2 regions of the Streptomyces sp. NPDC087420 genome follow, and region 2 is predicted to be linked to the other one. Evidence: predicted binding sites of a transcription regulator. Region 2 holds the regulator's gene; the other holds the start of a gene.
The links. The regulator HrcA, encoded in region 2, represses chaperone genes, less so after heat shock. The targets are predictions, from matches to a motif close to TTNGCACTCNGNNNNNCNGAGTGCNAA.
Positions count from the first base shown of each region.

Region 1 (4,416 bases), on a different contig from region 2:
CGTCGGCGCCGCCGCCGCCCGCGCCGGCTTCCGCTCCTGCGTCTTCATCCCGAGCGACCTGGAGCAGGGCAAGGTCGTCATGGCCGCGGTGTACGGCGGTGAACTCGTCGGCATCGAGGGCAACTACGACGACGTCAACCGCTTCTGCTCCGAACTCATCGGCGACCCGCTCGGCGAGGGCTGGGGCTTCGTGAACGTCAACCTCCGCCCGTACTACGGCGAGGGCTCCAAGACGCTCGCGTACGAGATCTGCGAACAGCTCGGCTGGCAGCTGCCCGACCAGCTCGTCATCCCCATCGCCTCGGGGTCGCAGCTCACGAAGATCGACAAGGGTCTCCAGGAGCTCATCAAGCTGGGCCTCGTGGAGGACAAGCCGTACAAGATCTTCGGCGCCCAGGCCGAGGGCTGCTCCCCGGTCTCCGCCGCCTTCAAGGCGGGCCACGACGTCGTACGGCCCCAGAAGCCGAACACCATCGCCAAGTCCCTGGCGATCGGCAACCCGGCCGACGGCCCGTACGTCCTCGACATCGCCCGCCGCACCGGCGGCGCCGTGGACGACGTGAACGACGAGCAGATCGTGGACGCGATCAAGCTGCTGGCCCGCACCGAGGGGATCTTCGCGGAGACCGCGGGCGGGGTGACCGTCGGCGTGACGAAGAAGCTCATCGACGCCGGCCTGCTCGACCCGACGCTGACGACGGTCGTGCTCAACACGGGCGACGGTCTCAAGACGCTGGACGCCGTGGCCCCGACCACAGGACCCACCGCCACGATCCGCCCGAGCCTCGACGCGTTCCGCGCCGCCGGCCTGGCCCACTGAGCCACCGCTCGCACTGGGCCGCCGCGCGCCGCGTCCCGTCCCCGCGTCCCGCCCATCACTGAAGGAAGGCACCCCACCATGAGCGTCAAGGTCCGCATCCCCACCATCCTCCGTACGTACACCGGTGGCCAGGCCGAGGTTCCGGCGGAGGGCGAGACCCTCTCCGAGGTCATCCAGTCGCTGGAGGCCAACCACCCCGGCATCGCCGCGCGCGTCCTGGACGACGAGGGCAAGCTGCGCCGCTTCGTCAACGTGTACGTGAACGACGACGACGTCCGGTTCGAACAGGGCCTCCAGACGGTGACCCCCGCGGGCGCCGGCATCTCGATCATCCCGGCGGTCGCCGGCGGCTGCTGACGCCTGATCACGGGGACGCCCGACGGGTGTCCTCGGCCCCTCCGTACAAGAAGTGGCCCCCTCCGCACAGGAAGCGGAGGGGGCCATTCTTTATGGTTGAGCGCGGTAGAGTTGGGAACACCCCCTCGCGGCCGGTGCCGAGCGCATACGAGAACGCGACAACCTGGGGTCAAACTCTCGGTGACTTTTGCGGGCACATGTGTGTTTTGCCCGGCCCGACTTGCCCCGGAACGCAGTCAATCCGTCGCTATGTGTGTTCGGTCGTGCCCAGATTTCTCGTCCGATTGACCTGTTGCAGAGGGCAGTTGGGCAGATACATTCAGCCGCGGTCGAAGCGTTCCGGCAGTAATAGGGGAGTAAGGCATGGCTCAGGGCACCGTCAAATGGTTCAACGCGGAGAAGGGCTACGGCTTCATCGCGGTCGACGGTGGTGCGGATGTTTTCGTCCACTACAGCGCGATCCAGATGGACGGCTACCGCACCCTTGAAGAAGGTCAGCGAGTTGAGTTCGAGATCTCGCAGGGCCAGAAGGGTCCGCAGGCGGACATGGTCAAGCTCGCCGTCTGATCCCGGCGCGATCGGCCACCGACGCACTCACGCCGAGGGGCCCGTATCCCATACAGGGATACGGGCCCCTCGTGCGTGTACGGGACCCTCGCGCGGGGGTGCCGGGCCGGGGGAGGAGCTTGCACTCTCGGGGGTCGAGTGCTAATCATTGGCGTTAGCACTCTGCAAGTGAGAGTGACAACTTATGGACCGGGTCAGTGAGGCCCGGAGGGACCGGTGGAGCAAGGAACCGCCGGGCTCTCAGGCCGTCCGTCGCGGGCGCGGGCGCGGTCCGGAGCAATCCACCCCAGTCCGGGAGGACCACTTCACATGGCCAAGATCATCGCGTTCGACGAGGAGGCACGGCGCGGTCTCGAGCGCGGGATGAACCAGCTCGCCGACGCCGTCAAGGTCACCCTTGGTCCCAAGGGTCGCAACGTCGTCCTCGAGAAGAAGTGGGGCGCCCCCACGATCACCAACGATGGTGTTTCCATCGCCAAGGAGATCGAGCTCGAGGACCCGTACGAAAAGATCGGCGCAGAGCTGGTCAAGGAAGTCGCCAAGAAGACGGACGACGTCGCCGGTGACGGTACGACCACCGCGACCGTCCTCGCCCAGGCACTCGTCCGCGAGGGCCTGCGCAACGTGGCGGCCGGCGCCAACCCGATGGCCCTCAAGCGCGGGATCGAGAAGGCCGTCGAGGCCGTCTCCGGTGCCCTGCTGGAGCAGGCCAAGGACGTGGAGACCAAGGAGCAGATCGCTTCGACGGCCTCCATCTCCGCCGCCGACACCCAGATCGGCGAGCTCATCGCCGAGGCGATGGACAAGGTCGGCAAGGAAGGCGTCATCACCGTCGAGGAGTCGCAGACCTTCGGTCTGGAGCTTGAGCTCACCGAGGGCATGCGCTTCGACAAGGGCTACATCTCGGCGTACTTCGCCACCGACATGGAGCGCATGGAGTCGTCCCTGGACGACCCGTACATCCTGATCGTCAACTCCAAGATCGGCAACGTGAAGGACCTCCTTCCGCTGCTGGAGAAGGTCATGCAGTCGGGCAAGCCCCTGCTGATCATCGCGGAGGACGTCGAGGGCGAGGCGCTGTCGACCCTGGTCGTCAACAAGATCCGTGGCACCTTCAAGTCCGTCGCCGTCAAGGCCCCGGGCTTCGGTGACCGCCGCAAGGCGATGCTGAACGACATCGCCATCCTCACGGGCGGCACGGTCATCTCCGAAGAGGTCGGCCTCAAGCTGGAGAACGCCGGTCTCGACCTGCTGGGCCGCGCCCGCAAGGTCGTCATCACCAAGGACGAGACCACCATCGTCGACGGTTCTGGCGAGAGCGACCAGGTCGCCGGCCGCGTGAACCAGATCCGCGCCGAGATCGAGAACAGCGACTCGGACTACGACCGCGAGAAGCTCCAGGAGCGCCTCGCGAAGCTGGCCGGCGGCGTGGCTGTCATCAAGGCCGGCGCCGCGACCGAGGTCGAGCTCAAGGAGCGCAAGCACCGCATCGAGGACGCGGTGCGCAACGCCAAGGCCGCCGTCGAGGAGGGCATCGTCGCCGGTGGTGGCGTGGCTCTGCTCCAGGCTTCCTCGGTGTTCGAGAAGCTCGAGCTCGAAGGTGACGAGGCCACGGGCGCGAACATCGTCAAGCTCGCGCTGGAGGCTCCGCTCAAGCAGATCGCCGTCAACGGTGGTCTCGAAGGCGGCGTCATCGTCGAGAAGGTCCGCAACCTGCCGATCGGTCACGGCCTCAACGCCGCGACCGGCGAGTACGTGGACATGATCGCCGAGGGCATCATCGACCCCGCGAAGGTCACCCGTTCCGCGCTTCAGAACGCGGCCTCCATCGCGGCGCTGTTCCTCACCACCGAGGCCGTCATCGCCGACAAGCCTGAGAAGGCCGGCGCGGGCGGCGCCCCGGGCGGCATGCCGGGCGGCGACATGGACTTCTGAGCCCGCTGCCGTACGGCCGTACGGCACCTGCTCGGAGCGTTCCTGAACCGAGGGCGGTACCCCTTCCGGGGGGTGCCGCCCTCGGGCGTTTCCGGAGCGGGGGTCCGGTATCAGCGGGTGTAGTCCTTGAGCTTTTCCGTCTCCAGGGTGATGGCGACCGGGTCGGGCACCTTCACGGTGGCGCCGTACGGAAAGGACGTGCGGGTCTGGTACTCGCCGTCGCGGGGGTCGGTGTAGACCACGACCTTCTCCGCGTTCCGGTCGATCAGGAGGTAGACGGGGATTTCGGCCCCCGCGTAGCCGTCCCGCTTGTGGATGTGGTCGCGCAGGCCGGTGTCGTAGTCGTGCGAGGTGACCTCGACCGTCATGAGGACGCCGTCGGGATCGGCCCACTCGCCTTCCTGCCGCACGAAATGGTCGAGCGGTGCGAGCGCCCCGTCCGCCCGGGCGCGGCCCGTGCGGTAGCTCTCCACCTTCAGGCCCTGCTCCGGATACAGACGCAGGTCGGGACGCTGTTGGAGACAACGCTCCAGCAGCCACATGACGATGGCCCCGTGGAGCTGGTCCGGCAACGGCTTGACCACGAGTTTTCCGTCGATGAATTGGAGCGTGACGCTCTCCGGGGCCTTGCGGGCGAGTTCTTCGAAGTCGTCGATGGCCATCTGCGGCCGTGCCTCGGTGCCGGGGCTGGGGGTCATGGCGTCGCCTCCTCGCCTCCATGATGCCCCGGTCCGCTA
Region 1 covers NZ_JBIUXU010000022.1:40,397-44,812, forward strand. The annotation lists gene thrC (threonine synthase) at 1-820, shown strand, start outside; gene ACIO1C_RS33995 (MoaD/ThiS family protein) at 899-1,177, shown strand; gene ACIO1C_RS34000 (cold-shock protein) at 1,541-1,744, shown strand; gene groL (chaperonin GroEL) at 2,054-3,679, shown strand; gene ACIO1C_RS34010 (Uma2 family endonuclease) at 3,790-4,377, opposite strand; gene ACIO1C_RS34015 (SpoIIE family protein phosphatase) at 4,414-4,416, opposite strand, start outside.
Region 1: the regulator HrcA is predicted to act here: its motif matches at 1,899-1,925, upstream of groL (chaperonin GroEL).

Region 2 (4,416 bases):
GTGGCCTCACCGGCGAGCTGGTTGCGGTAGACCTCGACGGCGGCGCTGTCCGCGTACTGCGGCTGGGGCATGAAGAGGTTGACGCCGAAGGGGCGCGAGGAGAGACCGCGCAGGTGCTTGATCTCCTCGTACATGACATCGACCGATTTGTACCCGGCGGCGAGGAACCCGAGCCCGCCGGCGTCGGAGACGGCCGCGGCGAGCTGCGGGCAGGAGGCACCGCCCGCCATGGGGGCCTGCACGATGGGATACCGGCAGAGATCGGTCAGTGCGGAGGACATGCGAAGCATGGTGCCATGTCGCTGGCCGCTCGGGGGATCCGGGTGTGCGCGGCCTGCGGCCGCAGTGTGTCCTCGATCGCCGGACGGGCTTGATTTCAGCCCCGCCCGGCGATCAAGGACAACGGTCAACGCTGATCAAGGACGTCTGTCAACGCCCGTTGAAAGCGTCCTTCAATCTGGAGAACAGGCCCTGCTGGCCCGGCTGGAACTGGCCCAGGGGCCGTTCCTCGCCGCGCAGCACCGCCAGCTCCCGCAGCAGGCGTTCCTGCTCCGCGTCCAGCTTCGACGGGGTCGTGACCTCGACGTGCACGATGAGGTCGCCGCGCCCGCCGCCGCGCAGGTGGGTGATGCCCCGCCCGTGCAGCGGGATCGACTGCCCCGACTGCGTGCCGGGACGTACGTCGATGTCCTCCAGGCCGTCCAGCGTCTCCAGCGGGCACTTGGTGCCCAGGGACGCCGCCGTCATGGGGACGGTCACCGTGCAGTGCAGGTCGTCGCCGCGCCGCTGGAACGTCGCGTGCGGCAGCTCGTGGATCTCCACGTACAGGTCACCGGCGGGGCCGCCGCCGGGGCCGACCTCGCCTTCGCCCGCGAGCTGGATCCTCGTGCCGTTGTCGACACCCGCCGGGATCTTGACCGTGAGCGTGCGGCGCGAACGGATCCGCCCGTCACCGGCGCACTCGGGGCACGGCGTCGGCACGACCGTACCGAAGCCCTGGCACTGCGGGCAGGGCCGCGAGGTCATGACCTGGCCCAGGAAGGACCGCGTGACCTGCGAGACCTCGCCGCGACCGCGGCACATGTCGCAGGTCTGCGCCGAGGTGCCCGGCGCCGCCCCCTCGCCCGAGCAGGTCGTGCAGACCACGGCCGTGTCGACCTGGATGTCCTTGGTGGTGCCGAAGGCCGACTCGTTGAGGTCGATCTCCAGCCGGATCATCGCGTCCTGGCCGCGCCGCGTCCGCGAGCGCGGCCCGCGCTGCTGCGACGTACCGAAGAACGCGTCCATGATGTCCGAGAAGTTGCCGAAGCCGCCGGCTCCGAAACCGCCCGCGCCACCGGCGCCGCCGCTCGCCGACAGCGGGTCCCCGCCGAGGTCGTAGACCTGCTTCTTCTGCGGGTCCGACAGCACCTCGTACGCGGCGTTGATCTCCTTGAAGCGCTCCTGCGTCTTGGGATCGGGATTGACATCCGGGTGCAGCTCGCGGGCGAGCCTGCGGAATGCCTTCTTGATCTCGTCCTGAGACGCGTCGCGGCGCACGCCGAGAACGGCGTAGTAGTCCGTGGCCACTTACGACTCCGCCAGGATCTGTCCGACGTAACGTGCCACTGCGCGTACCGCTCCCATCGTTCCGGGGTAGTCCATGCGGGTCGGTCCGACCACGCCGAGTTTGGCGACTGCCTCGTCGCCCGAACCGTAGCCGACCGCGACGACGGACGTGGAGTTGAGGCCCTCATGGGCGTTCTCGTGCCCGATACGTACGGTCATGCCCGGGTGCTCCGCCTCACCCAGCAGCTTGAGGAGCACGACCTGCTCCTCCAGCGCCTCCAGCACCGGCCGGATGGTGAGCGGGAAATCGTGCCCGAAGCGGGTGAGATTGGCCGTACCGCCGATCACCAGCCGCTCCTCGGTCTCCTCGACCAGCGTTTCGAGCAGGGTCGCGAGCACCGTCGTGACGACCCCGCGGTCCTCCTGCTCGAACGAGTCGGGAAGATCCTGCACGAGCTGCGGGACGTCCGAGAAACGGCGTCCGACGACCCGGCTGTTGAGCCGGGCCCGCAGATCCGCGAGGGCGGTCTCCCCGAAGGGCGCGGGGCAGTCGATCATGCGTTGTTCGACCCGGCCGGTGTCCGTGATCAACACGAGCATCAGCCGGGCGGGCGCCAGGCCGAGCAGCTCCACGTGCCGCACCGTCGAGCGGGTCAGCGAGGGGTATTGCACCACCGCGACCTGCCGGGTCAGCTGCGCGAGCAGCCGTACCGTACGGCCCACGACGTCGTCGAGGTCGACCGCGCTGTCCAGGAAGTTCTGGATGGCCCGGCGCTCCGGCGACGACAGGGGCTTGACCCCGGCCAGCCGGTCCACGAAGAGCCGGTAGCCCTTGTCGGTCGGGATACGGCCGGCGCTGGTGTGCGGCTGGGCGATGAAGCCCTCGTCCTCCAGCACCGCCATGTCGTTGCGGACCGTCGCCGGCGACACGCCGAGCTTGTGCCGCTCGGTGAGCGCCTTGGAGCCGACCGGCTCCTCGGTGCCGACGTAGTCCTGGACGATCGCGCGGAGCACTTCGAGTCTGCGTTCACTGAGCATCGCGCACACCTCCCGCTGTCGTCCGTCGGATCCGGCTTGGCACTCACCCGGAGGGAGTGCCAGCATCCCCCCGACAGTGTACGGCTGTGGGGTACGCCCCTAGCAAGGGTGACCGACCACGCTACCGCGCGAGACCGCGCGTCATGAGGCCGACCGGCGAATCGGGGGCGGTCCTGCCGCTAGCGTCGTCGTATGGACATCCGTTGGGAAGAGCACGGGTGGGAGCGGCTGTCCGCGCGGGCGGGCCGGTGCCGGCTGCCCGGGTGGGACGCGACCGCCGGACTCGTGGCCGGTGAGACCGGCGTCCTGCTGTACGACACGGGCTCGACGCCCCGGGAGGGCGCGGCGCTGCGGGCGGACGTGGCCGCCCTGCTGGGCCCCGGGCGGCCCGTCACGCACGTCGCGCTGAGCCATCCGCACTTCGACCACGTGCTGGGGACGGCGGCGTTCACGGAGGCGTCCACGGAGACGTCCACGGAGGCGGAGGTGTACGGGGCGGTGGGCCTCGCGGAACTGCTGGCCCGGGGCGGCGGCGCGCTGTACGAGGACGCCGTGCGCGAGGGTGTGGACGCGGCGGAGGCGGCCGGGGCGCGCGACGCGCTCGTCCTGCCGGGACACGCGGTGTCGGGCGAGCTGACCCTGGACCTCGGCGGCCCGCGGGTGCTGCTGGCGAACGTGGGGCCCGGCCACACGGCCCACGACCTGGCCCTGCTGGTCCCGGCGGGGGACGGCTCCGCGCCGGTGGTCTTCTGCGGCGACCTGGTGGAGGAGTCGGGGGAGCCGCAGGCGGGTCCTGACGCGATCCCGGCGCGGTGGCCGGCCTCCCTGGACCGGCTGCTGGCGCTGGGCGGGGAGGACGCGGTGTACGTACCGGGGCACGGGGCGGTGGTGGACGCGGCGTTCGTACGGGCCCAGCGGGACGCGCTGGCGGTACGTTTCGGCGTGTCGCTGTAGCGGGCCTCCCGTCCGTTTATCGTCTTGGCCATGCGCAGCTACAGCCCCGACCTGACCCCTCCGTGGAAGAAGCCGACCCCGGCGCCGGAGGTGCCCGCCGAACCGGATCTGGTGGTCGAGGAGGCCGCGACCGGGTTCTGCGGCGCGGTGATCCGCTGCGAGAGGACGGCGGAGGGGCCGACGGTGACCCTGGAGGACCGCTTCGGCAAGCAGCGCGTCTTCCCGCTGGCGGTCCGGGGCTTCCTGCTGGAGGGCCGGGTGGTCACGCTGGTCCGCCCGACGGCGGGGGGTCCGGTACGGCCCACCCGTACGGCCTCCGGATCGATCGCCGTCCCCGGGGCGCGCGCCCGCGTGGCCCGCGCCGGGCGGATCTATGTGGAGGGCCGGCACGACGCGGAGCTGGTCGAGCGCGTCTGGGGCGACGACCTGCGGATCGAGGGCGTGGTGGTCGAATACCTGGAGGGTGTGGACGATCTCCCGGCGGTGGTCGCGGAGTTCGCCCCGGCGCCGGACGCGCGGCTGGGCGTCCTGGTCGACCATCTGGTGCCGGGATCGAAGGAGTCCCGGATCGCGGCGGCGGTGACGGGCGCGGACGTCCTGGTCGTGGGCCACCCGTACATCGACGTCTGGGAGGCCGTGAAGCCGTCCTCCGTGGGCATCACGGCCTGGCCCCGGGTACCGAGGGGCGAGGACTGGAAGACGGGTGTGTGCCGGGCGCTGGGCTGGCCGGAGAACACCGGGGCCGCCTGGCAGCACATCCTGTCCAGGGTCCACTCGTACCGCGACCTGGAACCGACGCTGCTGGGCTCGGTGGAGCGCCTGATCGACTTCGTCACGGAACCGGCCGCCTGAACGTCAGGCCTCTGCGAAACGTCA
Region 2 covers NZ_JBIUXU010000003.1:433,972-438,387, reverse strand. The annotation lists gene ACIO1C_RS08065 (nitronate monooxygenase) at 1-281, opposite strand, end outside; gene dnaJ (molecular chaperone DnaJ) at 430-1,569, opposite strand; gene hrcA (heat-inducible transcriptional repressor HrcA) at 1,570-2,586, opposite strand; gene ACIO1C_RS08050 (MBL fold metallo-hydrolase) at 2,779-3,540, shown strand; gene ACIO1C_RS08045 (DUF3097 domain-containing protein) at 3,571-4,392, shown strand.